One region of the Arthrobacter sp. D5-1 genome, then DNA from elsewhere that is predicted to be linked to it. Evidence: predicted binding sites of a transcription regulator. Region 1 holds the regulator's gene; the other holds the start of a gene.
The links. Region 1 encodes LexA, which represses DNA repair genes until DNA is damaged. Its sites were predicted from a motif close to TCGAACANNTGTTCGA; they were not measured.

Region 1 (7,127 bases):
GTGAAGGCACCGGCATAGAGGGCCTTGCCCACAATGGCACCCTCTACGCCCAGAGGCACGAGTTCACGCAGGACGCGGAGGTCCTCAAGGCTGGAAATGCCTCCCGAGGCGACAACAGGCTTTCCGGTCTTCTCCACCATCTGCCGCAGCAGTTCCACGTTGGGCCCCTGCAAGGTTCCGTCCTTGGTGACGTCCGTGACGACGTAGCGCGCACAGCCGGCATCCTCAAGACGGGCCAGGACTTCCCAAAGGTCGCCACCCTCCTTGGTCCAGCCCCGGCCGGCAAGGGTGGTACCCCGGACGTCAAGTCCGACGGCGATCTTGTCACCGAAGCGGTCAATGGCCCTGCGGGTCCACTCGGGGTTCTCGAGCGCTGCCGTGCCAAGATTCACCCGCGCGACACCCAGCCCCAAGGCGCGCTCCAACGATTCGTCATCGCGCAAGCCACCGGACAGCTCTACCTTGACGTCCAGCTGCTTCACTACCTCACTGATGAGGTCCGCGTTGTTGCCGCGACCGAAGGCGGCGTCGAGGTCCACCATATGAACCCATTCGGCACCGGCATTCTGCCAGTTCAGGGCTGCTTCCAAAGGCGTTCCGTAGCTGGTCTCCGAGCCGGCCTCTCCTTGGAGGAGGCGGACTGCCTGGCCGTCAACGATGTCGACGGCGGGCAGGAGTTCCAGAACAGGCTGGGCAGAGGTGGTCATGTGGGTCCTTGGAGTTCGAGGTTTGACGCGTGTTCTTGGTGACCGGCTCAGTTACCGGGCAGCGTCAGGAGGTAGGCGGCCAGCAGGGACAACCCTGCCAGCACGTAGAAAGAGATGGAAACCCAGCGGGGCTTCTTCTGCTGATGGAAGGAAATACCGCCGCCCACCAGCACGCCGGCAAGGCCCATGAGGACAACAGACCACATCTAGGCGGCACCGCTTCCGGAGGTTTCCGCTGCTGGAGCAGGGGTCTTTTTCAGGCCGTCCACCCAGTTCCGCAACAGGCGCGCCCCGGCGTCCCCCGACTTTTCCGGGTGGAACTGGGTAGCGCAGAGCGGCCCATTTTCCACGGCGGCAATGAACCGTGCGCCATGCTCGGACCACGTCACCTGCGGCGGGGCCATGCGGGGCTGCACAACGTCGAAGTTCCATTCCTGCACACCGTACGAGTGCACAAAATAGAAACGCTCCTGCTCGACGCCGGCAAAAAGCTTGGATCCTTCCGGGACATCCACGGTGTTCCACCCCATGTGCGGGACGACGGGAGCAGGCAGGAGCTCCACCTTGCCAGGCCACTCGGCCATGCCCTCGGACTCGGTGCCGTGTTCCACACCGGCTTCAAACAGAACCTGCAGACCAACACAGATGGCCAGCACAGGCCGGCCGCCGGCGACCCGGCGTCCGATCATCCGGATGCCATCCACGGCCTTGAGTTCCTTCATGACGGTCTCGAAAGCACCGACACCGGGAACCACCAGGCCATCGGCGTTAAGCACGTCTTCAGGCTTGGAGCTCAGCACTACATGGGCGCCGGCACGCTCCAGTGCCCTCACAGCCGAACGTACGTTGCCCGAACCATAGTCGAGCACCGTGACGGTGGGCTTGCCTTCCGGGGACTCGGGCTTGACCGAAGCGATGGTGTCGGCGACTGCCCCGTCCTTCAGGACCTGACCGCTCACAATGCCCCCTTGGTGGAGGGGATGCCCTCGACCCTGGGATCGGATTCCACTGCAGCACGGAGTGCCCGGGCAAAGGCTTTGAATTGGGCTTCCACGATGTGGTGGGGATCGCGGCCGGCGAGAACGTTCATGTGCAGGCAAATCCCGGCGTGCAGGGTAATGGCCTCGAAAACGTGGCGGGTCAATGAACCAGTGAAGTGACCACCAATCAAGTGGTACTCCTGGCCGGCCGGCTCTCCGCCGTGAACGAGGTACGGGCGGCCGGAAACGTCCACCACAGCGTGGGCAAGGGCCTCATCCAGAGGAACAGTGGCTTCGCCGAAGCGGCGGATGCCCGCCTTGTTGCCCAAAGCGGTCCGCAGCACCTCGCCAAAGGTGATGGCAACATCTTCAACGGTGTGGTGGGCGTCGATGTGGGTATCGCCGGTGGCCTTCACGGTCATGTCAATCAACGAGTGCTTGCACAGCGCCGTCAGCATGTGGTCGTAGAACGGAACCGAGGTGCTGATGTCCGAGACACCTGATCCGTCCAGGTTGATCTCCACCAGGACGGAGGATTCGCTGGTGGTGCGCTCCATGCGCGCGGTGCGGGCAGCGGACGGCGTGGCGCCGGTTTCGCTCATTGGGACGTCCTTATACACGAAGAGTGGGTTGGGTCTATGGACAAGTTTAGGCGGGCTGTGACGCCCCGCCGTCCAGCAGCGCTTCCAGCGCCTCGAGGAAGGCCGTGGTTTCCGGTTCGGTTCCAGCAGTGACCCTGAGGTGGCCGGGAATCCCGACATCGCGGATCAGCACGCCGGCGTCAAGCAGGCCCTGCCAGATCGTGTGAGGATCCTTGAGTCCGCCGAAGAAGACATAGTTGGAGTCCGACTCCGCAGGTTTCAAGCCCATGCGCAGGAGCTCGGTCACAATCCGGTCGCGCTGGACTTTAATGTCCTCAACGTCGGCCATGAGGGCCTCCCGGTGGTTGAGCGCAGCCAGGGCGGTTGCCTGGGTAACAGCGGACAGGTGGTACGGAAGCCGGACCAGCCGGATGGCATCCGTGACCTCGGGAGCAGCAGCCATATAGCCCAGTCGGGCACCGGCAAGGGCAAAGGCCTTGCTCATGGTGCGGGAAACGATCAGACGCTCGCGTCCCGGCAACAAGGTCAGGGCGCTCGGGGTATTGTCGTGTGCGAACTCGTGGTAAGCCTCGTCCACGATCACTATTGCCTGGCTGGCTTCGCCTGCCTCATAAACAGCCTCAACGACATCCAGCCCCAGACCTGTTCCCGTGGGATTGTTGGGTGAACACAGGAACACGATGTTGGCACCTGTCTCCCGGACCTGTGCAGCGGCGGAGGCAGCATCGAGGCCGTAGTCGTCAGCCCTGACTCCGCGGACGTATTCGGTATCCGTGCCGCTGGCCAGCAACGGGTACATGGAATACGTGGGCGGGAATCCCAGTGCTTTCCGGCCGGGTCCGCCAAATGCTTGGAGGATCTGCTGCAGAACCTCATTGGAGCCATTGGCTGCCCAGATGTTGTCCGGGGAAAGATTGTGACCAAGGTAGTCGGCCAGCGCCTGGCGAAGTTCCGTGAACTCCCGGTCCGGGTAGCGGTTGAGCCCCGTGGCCGCAGCAGCAACAGCTTCTGTGATGGCTGCCTGCACATCAGCCGGGACGCCATGGGTGTTTTCGTTGACGTTGAGCAAAATGGGGACGTCAAGCTGCGGAGCACCGTAAGGGCTCAGTCCACGCAGGTTGGTCCGAAGGGGTAGTCGGTTAAGTCGCTCAAGCTGGTCACTCACCACCACAGTTTAAGGGGCCGCCGGGACTGCCGACTAACTGTGACGCCGGGTGGCCGGCTCATGCGGGCATGCAACGTACTAATTTGCGGGCACGAACAGTTGCTGACCCGGCTGGATACGGCCGCCACGGAGGTCATTGAGCTGGATGATCTCCGCAATCACGTCGCGGGGATCCCGCTCAGGAGCAGCGGCTCCGGCGATGCCCCACAGCGATTGTCCCGGCTGAACCGTAACAGTGACAGCGACGGGCGGTTGGAGTTGCGCCTGGGAATCCGAAGCCTTGGCCGGTGACGTGATAAATCCAGCCAGGCTCAGCAGCGCAGCCACCAGCAGCATCGCCGGGATACCGAAGAAGACCATCCGTCCCCGTCGGGTCAGGCGCAGACGCGCAGGCGCCTGGGTGGTGCGGAAATCAGCGAACGTAGTGATTGCGGACATGAGCTGAGCCCTTCTGAGCTATTGCCGTGCGCCGGGTCCCGGTACATGGCTGCCAATTCTGTGTGTTCCCCTGCCCAACTCCGTCAGTTCGAACACTTCGTTCGAACAGCCGGCGTCAGCATCAGGTTTATAGAACACATATTCGAACCTTGCTATGACATTTTTAGCACTTATCAACGAACGGTGTCGAGACTCGCTAGAACAAATGTTTGATAAACGCCTGTGGCTGCCCTACGTTTGAGTGAAGAAACAGCACTGTTTCAGTGGAACAGGAGGGTCTGACATTTTTTGTAGACCCGACGACCCCGGGCTCACTCCGGGCGGAATGGAAAGGCATTGGCGAACATGGCAGCGAAAGCCACCGGCGGCGGGGCACCCCTGCGGAGCCAGCAGCCTCAAAAGAGTCCCAAGAGCCTGACTGTCCGTCAGAAGAAGATCCTGGAAACCATCCAGCGGTCCGTCAATGACAACGGTTATCCGCCCAGCATGCGCGAAATTGGAGACACCGTGGGCCTGGCAAGCCTGTCGAGCGTGACGCACCAGCTCTCCCAGCTGGAGAAGCTTGGATATCTCCGCCGCGATCCCAAACGTCCCCGGGCCATGGAAGTCCTCATGCCGTTGACCCTCGATGGCGGAACCATTCCGGGAGTGGAAGCACCCACTACGCTCCGCAGCACGGGTGGCTTTGCCGTCACAGAGCTTGCCAGCGCCAGCGATACTGCCATGGTCCCGCTGGTTGGTCGGATCGCTGCCGGCGGCCCCATCCTTGCTGACCAGACCGTGGAGGACGTGCTTGCCCTGCCCCGGCAACTCGTAGGGCACGGCGAACTCTTCATGCTGAAGGTGGCCGGCGACTCGATGATCGATGCCGCGATCTGCGACGGCGACTGGGTAGTTGTCCGCCGGCAGAACGACGCCATCAACGGAGACATCGTGGCAGCACTGCTGGACGACGAAGCAACCGTCAAAACCTTCCGCCAGCGCGATGGGCACACCTGGCTTCTTCCGCAGAACACCCAGTACGAACCCATCCTCGGCGACCAAGCCACCATCATGGGCAAGGTCGTGTCGGTCCTGCGTTCCCTCTAGGAGGCTTTGGCCGGGCCCAGACGCTCCAGGACGCCCCGAACCACGGTTCGGTCCGTCGTCGCCCAGAACGGCGGCAGGGCTGCCCTGAGGAAGCCCCCATAGCGCTCTGTTGAGAGCCGGGAGTCCAGGACCGCTACAACCCCTTTGTCCCCGGTGGAACGGATGAGCCGGCCTGCCCCCTGGGCCAGACGAATGGCGGCGTGGGTCGCTGACACGGCCATGAATCCGTTTCCACCCGACTGTGCCACGGCACGAGAGCGGGCAGTCATCAACGGGTCATCCGGACGCGGGAACGGGATTCGGTCTATGACCACAAGGCGGCACGAACCACCGGGGACATCCACACCCTGCCACAGCGACATCGTGCCGAAGAGGCAGGTATCGGGCTCGTCGGCGAACTGCTTCACCAATGCGGCCATGGTGGATTCACCCTGACAGAGAATACTGACGTCGAGACGAAGCCTCATGGCATCGGCGGCTTCCTCAGCCGCCCGCCGCGACGAGAAAAGACACAGCGCTCCCCCACCGGAAGCGCGGATGAGGTCTTCCAACTCATCCAGGGCCTCGGGCGAAGTTCCACGGCCAGGCTTGGGCAAGTGCTTGGCCACGTAAAGCACACCCTGCTTGGGGTAATCGAAGGGCGAGCCAACATCGATCCCGGTCCAGCTTGGCGCTCCATCGCCAATCAGTCCAAGGCCACCTGCAGCCGGTTCGAAAGCCGAGCCGATGGCCAGGGTAGCTGAAGTCAGCACCACTGTGTGACCGGCAAAGAGACCTTCGCGCAGGCGTCCCGCCACACTCAGGGGCGCAATGTTGATCAGGGCCGGAGCGGTCTCGTCGGGTTGCGAGTATCCCTGCTGGGGATCGAACGTACTGTTGCGGGAAAACCACACCACTTCCCGGTTCTCCTTGGCCGCGAGCATCCGCTCGCACAGCTCCAGAATGAGCATGAGCCGTGAACGCGCCAGCTGCCTGCCGCCGTCGACCGCGTTGGAAGAATCCGTCTTCGAATCCGACAATGCTGCGCGTGTGGCTTCCCTCAGTTGGTCCAAACAGTCGAGCTGTTCGTCATTGAGCCCACTGGGCAGAAGACCATTGGGCACGCCCGCTATGGCCATATCCAAACGATCGGCGGCCGCGTTGAGGGCATCCACCGTGATGGCCGTGTGCTTGCGCGCGCTCGACGCCGCCGCATGGACCATGGCCACGGACAACTGGCCTGACACCGCGCCCGTCACCCGGTCCTGCAGTTCATGGGCCTCATCCACTACCACGACGTCGTATTCGGGCAGCACAGCCAGCCCCTCGAAGGCGCTGACGGCCAGCATGGCATGGTTGGTGACAACGACGTCGGCTTCGCCTGCGCGGGACCGGGCCAACTCACTGAAGCACTCCTCGGCGAGGGGACACTTCTGCGCGCCGAGGCACTCCATGGACGTCACGGAGACTTGCCGCCAAGCCCGGTCCGTGACGCCGGGCATGAGTTCGTCACGGTCGCCGGTAGTGGTCTTTTCGGCCCATTCGCGAAGCCGGACCACTTCCTTGCCCAGCTGTGATTGCGGTCCCCCCATGGACGCCGCAAAGTGCGGGACACTGGTGTCCTCGCCCAGGGAGAACAGCTGACCCTCGGACGGTTCCTCACTGGGGAACCCGCCTTCGAGTTTTTGCCGGCAGACGTAGTTGGCCCTGCCCTTGACGAGCGCCACGTTGACGGGGCGTTCAAGGGCCGGGTTGATGGTCTCCAACAGCCGGGGAAGGTCGCGGCCAACAATCTGTGTTTGGAGTGCCAAGGTGGCGGTGGACACCAAAGTCGGTTTGTCGCTGTCCATCGAATGCGCGATCAATGGAATCAGGTACGCCAAGGACTTACCTGTTCCCGTTCCCGCCTGGACCAGCAGGTGCTCCCCGGTCTCGATGGCCCTGGTGACATGCTTGGCCATCTCGTGCTGCCCGGTACGGCTTTGACCGCCCATGCCGGCAACAGCCCGGTCCAACAACTCGAGGGTGGTCTTCTCCCCCAACGACTCGACGGCGTCCGCCGCCACCTTCTCAACCATTGGTGACGAACGGCTCCAGTTCGGCTGCCAGTCCTTCGCGGACCATGACAACAACACGGGTCCCGTTTTCCTCGTGCTCGAGGGTGAGG
Region 2 (7,127 bases), on a different replicon from region 1:
CTCCACACTTCCGAGGTCACTATCCATGCGTCTTGCAGGGGCATCCGTGCTGTCTTCAGCTCGGTCCGCAACGCTTGAACGTGCTCGGAGAACGGGCGGGGTTCGGCCGTGGTGTTCTCGTCGGTGTAGATGACCAGCAGGGTCCCTGTTGCCGCTTCGTCGGCTGTTGCGTAGCTGACGACGGTTTGGGCGAACGCCTTGGGTTCGAAGCAGAGCGGGGCATCAAGGCGCAGCGTGGCGCCGAGTGCGTTGCCCTGCATCGTGATCAGGACGAAGGATTCCTTGGGGGTCTCGCCCAGCATGTGGGGGACGTAGGCCAGGATGTCGGCCGGGGTGCTGATGTTAATGCGGTCGTTCATGGTTTTGTGTCCTTTGCAGAGGATTGGTGAGGGAGCGGTGTGACCCGGCCAGCTACTTTCTTTCCTCCCCCGTTGTTTTTTGGCTGCTGGCGAAGCTTGCGGAGCTGTGGCCGACGGAGGCCTGTCTACCCTTGGGCAAGGTGTGGGAAATTCCCGGAGGAAATAAGCGACGCAGGAGCGCCGTAGGGACATTTCCTGCACCGCAGGCCCCGGAGCCTGCGGAGGGGCTAGACGGGGTGGAGCGGACACATAGAATCCGAAGGACAGCAGCCAAAAAACGTCGTAGACACACAGGACCGGACACGGCGGAGCTCTGCGACGTCGGGACCGGGCCCAACAGCCGGCCACGGAGCGAAGCGGAGAGGCCGCCCTTGAACTGGTTGAAGCGCAGCGGAAACCAAGGCGAGCCCCGCGAGCATGCTTGTTCCCTGGCCACCGGGGATCCGACCAGGTCAATCCCGGCCAGGGTTTGCCGCACGCACCCGGTGAGTAGTGCCGGCTCTGGGCGGGAACGGCGGTCCGCCGCCGGCAACCACCCACCAGAGCCGGCCACCTGCGGCGGACCGCCCGCCCACACGAGGCGAACGGCCCACCCTCCGGTCTACTCGCGGCGGTCGTGGAGCGGGATGGCTCCGTACTGTCCGGCTGCGCGTCGAAATCGTGAGTCGCTGCTGAAGATGAACGTGCCGCCGAACATGTACCACGGGGCTGTTTCGTCGTCTGGGGCGACTGGCTCGGCGTGGGTCACGGTTTCGCGGTGGAGGCTCTCGTTTTTGACGAGCCGGACGGCGGGCCGTTCCTCGGTGGCTTCGAAAACGGGGTCGATGCCCTCGCCGATGACGGTTACCTCCATGACGCGGGCGGAAATGCCCTGATTGGAGAAGTCCGTGCCCAGGGCGTCGCGGTAGATCAGGGCGGTGATGCCTTTGGGGGCTGTGGTGGCGTTGCTCATGTGCTGGCTCCTTTGAAGTGGTGGGCGCTGTACTGCCCGGCTCTGGCCGGGCAGTACAGCGGTTCTCAGTTCCTGCTAGTGGAAGGTTGGGCGGTGTTCTGCGGCGAACAGGACGGCCACGGCTTCGTTGTGCCAGTCCAGTGCCGCATATTGCCGGGTGGTGGTCAGCTCGCCGGGGTTCACATTCGCCTCGGTGGTGACGGCTGCAGCCATGCCGCGAATGTGCGCGGCGAGGTCTTCGGCTCCATCGCTGCTGTAGGCCACGGGGGATTTCTCCACGATTGCGGCGAGGGTTTCGAGGAAGACCACGGTTTGGGCCGGGCTGTTGGCGATGCTGCGGTTTTCGGTCATTGTCATTTGTCCTTTGCTGGTTTGGTGCCTTGCCGGGCGGCGGGGGTCCGCCCGGCAAGGAGTCGAGGGTTGTTAGGCGGCGGCTGCTGGTTGGAACGTGGGCGGGATGCGGTAGCGGCTGGGAAGCTCTGCAGCGGCTTCGGGCAGGTCTGCCGGGCCTTGGGCTTGCCCGTTCTTCCAGTGGGAAAAAGCCTCTTCCGTGATCGCGTCCCAGAATCGGGCCTTCGTCCGGTAGACCGACGTTTTCACGTCGCCTTCGCAGTAGGTTGCCATGCCGAACAGGTTTCCGATCGCGTCGGCGGTGCGGGTTCCAGCGACCATGACGTAGGGCCACTGGCCGAGGTCCCAGCCGTCAGATCCCCAGCTGGGGATCACGACCCAGCCATGTTCTGAAATGACGTCCATCCAGTCGTAGCCGTCATTCAAGTGGTAATCCACGAGGACGGGCACATCGTGGATGGTTTCGCCGGTGTCCTCGGTGGTGATCGTCTGGACGCTGATTGCGTTCATGGTTTTGTGTCCTTTGCAGAGGATTGGTGAGGGAGCGGTGTGACCTGGCCAGCTGCGGGTCTCCCCTCCCCCGTTGTTTTTTGGTTGCTGGCGAAGCTTGCGGAGCTGTGGCCGACGGAGCCCTGTCTACCCATAGGGCAAGGTGTGGGAAATTCCCGGAGGAAATAAGCGACGCAGGAGCGCCGTAGGGACATTTCCTGCACCGCAGGCCCCGGAGCTTGCGGAGGGGCTAGACGGGGTGGAGCGGACACATAGAATCCGAAGGACAGCAGCCAAAAAACGTCGTAGACACACAGGACCGGGCACGGCGGAGCTCTGCGACGTCGGGACCGGGCCCAACAGTCGGCCACGGAGCGAAGCGGAGTGGACGCCCAAAGGGGTGCGAGCCCCGCGAGCATAGTGGCCTCAGGGGCTAGGCTGGCCTCAATCTTTAGGATGGGATACCTGAACCGTGGAGCTACTCATTGGAAGCGTTGTTGCGGGAGTGGCCTTCCTTATCGGTGTTCTCGTGGTCGTAAAGCGCAAAGCGCTCAGCAAATTGATGGAAGGCTCTCAGCAAGCCAGGTTTGGTAAGACGGGCACCAAGTTGATGCGTCGGCCGGAGCCTGGGTACATGGTCGTTGTCGGGCTAGGCGCCGTCCTCATTGGAGTGGCGATAGCGATTGTGTTGGTAACCCGCTGACTTCGTAGGAAGGCTCATGCGGAGTCCAAAGGCAACCCGGGCCGGTAGGGCGGGCCGCCGTGTGGCAGCCCGCCCCGGATCCGGTTAGCTTTCGTCTTCCTTGGGGACTTTTGTGTTGGCGCGGTACGCCATGATCGAAGCTCCCAGTGCTGTGAGTGAGAGAACGAAGTTCACGATGTCCAGTGGTTCCATGAGGTTTCCTTATCGGTGAGTAGGACTTAGTCTGAGAAGGAGCCGGTGGCCGCAACCGAAGCGGTCACGACCACCGGGTTTCGTAGCTACACCTACTTCCTTGCTTTACGCTTACGCTTCCGAGTTGCAGCTCGGGAGCGTTTGCTCTTTAAGCGCGCGTTCCGCAGGGAGAGTAGAGCGATGACAGCTGTCATCAAGCTCACGACCGAAGTCGCGAGCTTGATCGCTTCGTCGATGCTCATGTAGCCACCTCCTTCCTGCCCCGCCGTGCGAGGCCCCCGCTGATCCAGCCGGTCGAGGGTGGGCCGTCAACCCCGAAGAGTGACCGGGGAATCCCGCGAAATAAGGGAGCGCAGCGACCGCGTGGGATTGCCCGGTTGCGTGGGTTGACGGGTCGGGCCCCCGGACGGCTACGATCAGTGGCCTTGTACGGAGAACAACCCAGCCACATGTAAGGCAAAAGAAGCTATTACAGGCCGAAGCGCAGCGAAGGTCCGTTCTGGTCTTGGTCCTTTAGGCTGGGGCCATGGACGAGTCCATTCCACGGGAACTGCAACCACCGGTGGCTGTTGCACTGGCGAAACTCGTCAAGACATTCCCCGGCCCGCGGGCGCTGCCCGGCCTCATATATTCAGAACCCAAGTGGGATGGATTCCGCACGATCATTCTGAGCGATTCCGACGGAGTGACTCTGTGGAGTCGGCAAGGCAAAGAACTCTCCCGCATTTTTCCCGATCTCTGCGCAGCGGTGCGGGTCCAGGTACCGCCCGGCGTTGTCCTGGACGGCGAAGCAGTCGTATGGAACGGGGACCGGCTGGACTTCGAGGCGCTGCAGCGCCGCATGGTCAGCTCCCGGACGGCTCTGCCCGCCCTGGTCCATGAGCTGCCAGCCTCCTTCGCCGCCTTTGACGTGCTGGCCGTTGCCGGGCAGGACATCCGGGGCGTCCCGTTCACGGGCCGCCGGCAGCTGCTCGAGGAACTGGCCCGGGACTGGACCGCCCCCTTGAACCTCTCCCCCACCACCACGGACATGGAAGTGGCCAAGACCTGGTTGAAGGACCTGCCCGCCACAGGAGTAGAAGGGCTGGTCTTCAAGAGCGGATCAGAACCCTATCCGGCCGGGCTGCGCTCCTGGTTGAAGCTGAAGACAAAAAGCACTTTGGATGCGGTCTGCGCGGCCGTGATCGGGCCAATATCGCAGCCGCAGGCGATCATCGTCGGCTTGCCGGTCGATGGGCGGCTGCGGATCGTTGGCCGGTCCACGGTCCTCTCGACACGGGTAGGGCGTGAGCTGGGCCGCCAGCTCAGCCTGGCACAGCCAGGGCATCCCTGGCCGGAAGAGATAAGCGAGACCTCCCTGAATAGATTCAGCAAAGATAAAGGGCCGGTTCACCTGACACTGGTGGAACCGATCGTGGTTGAGATATCTGCCGATGTTGCGTGGACCGGTAAATCCTTCAGACATGGCATCGGTTACATACGCGTTAGGCCTGAACTGGACCCTGTCGACGTCGAACTCCCACCGCACCTCCAAAACCGCTAACGCTTCCTAGTCGCGGTGGACGGGTTGTGCCCACTGGGGGCAGGTGGAGCCCTCCGCACAGCTCAAAGCTGTCCCCTATTGGTGTGCAAGCCGTCCCCGGTGCCCCCGACGGCTATTTCGTCGGTCCCTTGGAGTACAGTTAACCCGAACATATATTCGAATAAAGGGCGTGTTGTGGGCGTGATAGTTGGCCCCCGTGTGTTAGATGCGGGACTCTCTCTGGTGACAGCTCTGCTGGCACCGGTAGCGGTGGCCGCCGGCTATCCCTCGCCCGCCCAGGACTACTTCGACGGCCGGATCGACCTCAACGAACACCTGGTCAAGGACGTCACCAGCACCTTCATCGTCCGGGTCACCGGGCATTCCATGGAACAGGCTGGCATCAGCGACGGTGACGAGCTGGTGGTGAACCGGGCACTGGAACCCAGAGACGGTTCCGTGGTGGTGGCGGTCCTCGACGGGGAACTGACGATTAAGCGACTGCGGATCACGCCCTCGGGCGTGATCCTGCAGGCCGACAACCCACGCTTCCCCGAAATCGAGGTTCCGGCCTTGGCTGAACTGACGATCTGGGGCGTGGCCACGAGGTGCCTGCACCATGTGTAATGCGCGCTTTTCCGCTAAACGGGAACTCGGTGGCGTCAATGTCTAAGCCTGCGGTAATGCGCCGGATGCAGGAAATCGCGCACGTGGACGTGAACTGCTTTTATGCCTCGGCCGAGCGCGCTTTCAACCCATCCCTGGAGGGTAAACCGGTCATCGTGCTCTCCAACAACGACGGCTGCGCGGTCACCCGCTCCCCCGAGGCAAAACGCCTCGGCATCGACATGGGGGACCCGTGGTTCAAGCTCCGGCCCAGGGCCAAGGAATGGGGTCTGGTGGCCCTGTCGAGCAACTACGAGCTGTACGGGGACATCTCGGCCCGGGTGATGGAGCTGCTGGGCCGCTATTCGGCCTGGCTTGAGGTGTACTCCATCGATGAGGCGTTCCTTGGAGTCAACGGTGAACCGGACGAGCTGCTGGCCCTGGGGCGTGAGATGAAGGCCGCGTGCCGGCGGAACGTCGGCGTGCCGGTCTGCGTCGGAATCGCGCCGACGAAAACGCTGGCAAAGCTGTGCAACAAGTGGGCGAAGAACAACCCTGCTTTTGGGGGCGTGTGCCGGTGGGAGTCAGTGCCTGCTGAGCAGCGCGAAGCGCTGATGGCAAAGCTGTCCGTGGTCGAAATCTGGGGTGTGGCCACCAGACTCACCAAGCGCTTGAACGCGATGGGGATCTTCTCGATTCTGGACCTGACCCGGGCGAACCCGGTCGCGATCAGGGACAAGTTCTCTATTGTCATGATGCGGACCGTCCTGGAACTGCAAGGAACGCCGTGTATCCCGATGGAAGAGGAACGGATCGGCCGGGACCAGCTGATCTTCTCCCGGTCCTTCTCCACCCCGATCACCACCACCGCGGGTTTGCGGCAGGTCATGAGCGTGTACGCGCAAATGGCCTCGGCACGCCTGGCCAAACACGACCTGCAAGCGAAAGTGCTGACGGCGTTCGCCGCGACGTCGCACTTCAACCCGCACGAAAGGTCCTTTCCCTCGGTCTGCCTGGCGCTGCCGATGCCGACCGCTGACCCGGTGTTGCTGACCCGGGCAGCCCACGCACTGCTCCCCCAGGTCCATGAGGGTGTGAAGTACGTCCGGGCCGGGATCATGGTCACCGACCTTCGCCCGTCCGGGAACCAGAAACCCCTGGAGCTGTTCGAGAACCCGCACGAAGAACGCGGCATCGGGATCCTGCTCGAAGACGTGGCCAAACGGTACGGACGCGGATCCATCGGGCTCGGCCATGCCGGGATCAAGGGCGGGCCGGACTGGTCCATGAAACGCGACATGCTCTCCCCCAGGTACACCACCCACTGGGACGAACTCCCCCTCGTCAAGGCCGCCTGACCCGGCGCCAAGGTAAGAAAGGAAACCGCAATGACTCTTGCACCTGAATCACCCACGACCGGCCATGCCGTCGATGTCCGGTTCAGCCCCGACGGCACACCGTTGGCGATCCGTCACGACGGCCGGATCTGGATGGTCGATCCCGACGTCCACACCGTTCACTGGTTCACCAGAGACGCATGGTGGGAAACCCGGGCCCGGGCAGCAATCGGCACCGGCGATCTGGTCAGCATCGAACACTGGCAGGTCCAAGCCAAGCTCCCCTCTGCCAATGCCGAACTGCGCACGTTCATGCTGCGGCGGGAACCGCTGGCCACGGCGTGGCAGCTCGAATCCATCAGCTAGTGCCGGCTGACTTGTACCGTTCCCCAGTCCCTGAGCAGCTGTGGGAACGGATCCGCAACGAATTCAGCCTCCCGAGCTTGGAGCAGGTCCGCGAAAGACTCTCTGCCATGCACGAGGATCCTGAACCGGTGATGCGGCAGCTCGTCCGCGTCTTCATTGGAGAGGGAGGGACCTATTGCCCTGGTTACCAGTTCCGGCCTGACCTGAACATGGATCCGGTCGTGGTGGAACTTTTCGAACGTGCCATGGA

Region 2: a site for LexA is predicted at 4,734-4,749, ahead of umuD (translesion error-prone DNA polymerase V autoproteolytic subunit). Genes of this name have one in related genera too.

What each region holds. Positions count from the first base shown of each region.
Region 1 covers NZ_CP014571.1:1,852,136-1,859,262, reverse strand. Annotated here, with positions in the region: gene priA (bifunctional 1-(5-phosphoribosyl)-5-((5-phosphoribosylamino)methylideneamino)imidazole-4-carboxamide isomerase/phosphoribosylanthranilate isomerase PriA) at 1-707, opposite strand, end outside; gene AYX22_RS08515 (hypothetical protein) at 755-913, opposite strand; gene hisH (imidazole glycerol phosphate synthase subunit HisH) at 914-1,666, opposite strand; gene hisB (imidazoleglycerol-phosphate dehydratase HisB) at 1,663-2,289, opposite strand; gene AYX22_RS08500 (histidinol-phosphate transaminase) at 2,336-3,454, opposite strand; gene AYX22_RS08495 (LysM peptidoglycan-binding domain-containing protein) at 3,533-3,892, opposite strand; gene lexA (transcriptional repressor LexA) at 4,238-4,981, shown strand; gene AYX22_RS08485 (ATP-dependent DNA helicase) at 4,978-7,038, opposite strand; gene hflX (GTPase HflX) at 7,031-7,127, opposite strand, start outside.
Region 2 covers NZ_CP014572.1:303,351-310,477, reverse strand. Annotated here, with positions in the region: gene AYX22_RS23570 (DUF4192 domain-containing protein) at 1-359, opposite strand, end outside; gene AYX22_RS23565 (hypothetical protein) at 961-1,311, opposite strand; gene AYX22_RS23560 (hypothetical protein) at 1,387-1,668, opposite strand; gene AYX22_RS23555 (hypothetical protein) at 1,735-2,172, opposite strand; gene AYX22_RS23550 (ATP-dependent DNA ligase) at 3,573-4,589, shown strand; gene umuD (translesion error-prone DNA polymerase V autoproteolytic subunit) at 4,764-5,195, shown strand; gene AYX22_RS23540 (Y-family DNA polymerase) at 5,234-6,532, shown strand; gene AYX22_RS23535 (hypothetical protein) at 6,563-6,877, shown strand; gene AYX22_RS23530 (hypothetical protein) at 6,877-7,127, shown strand, end outside.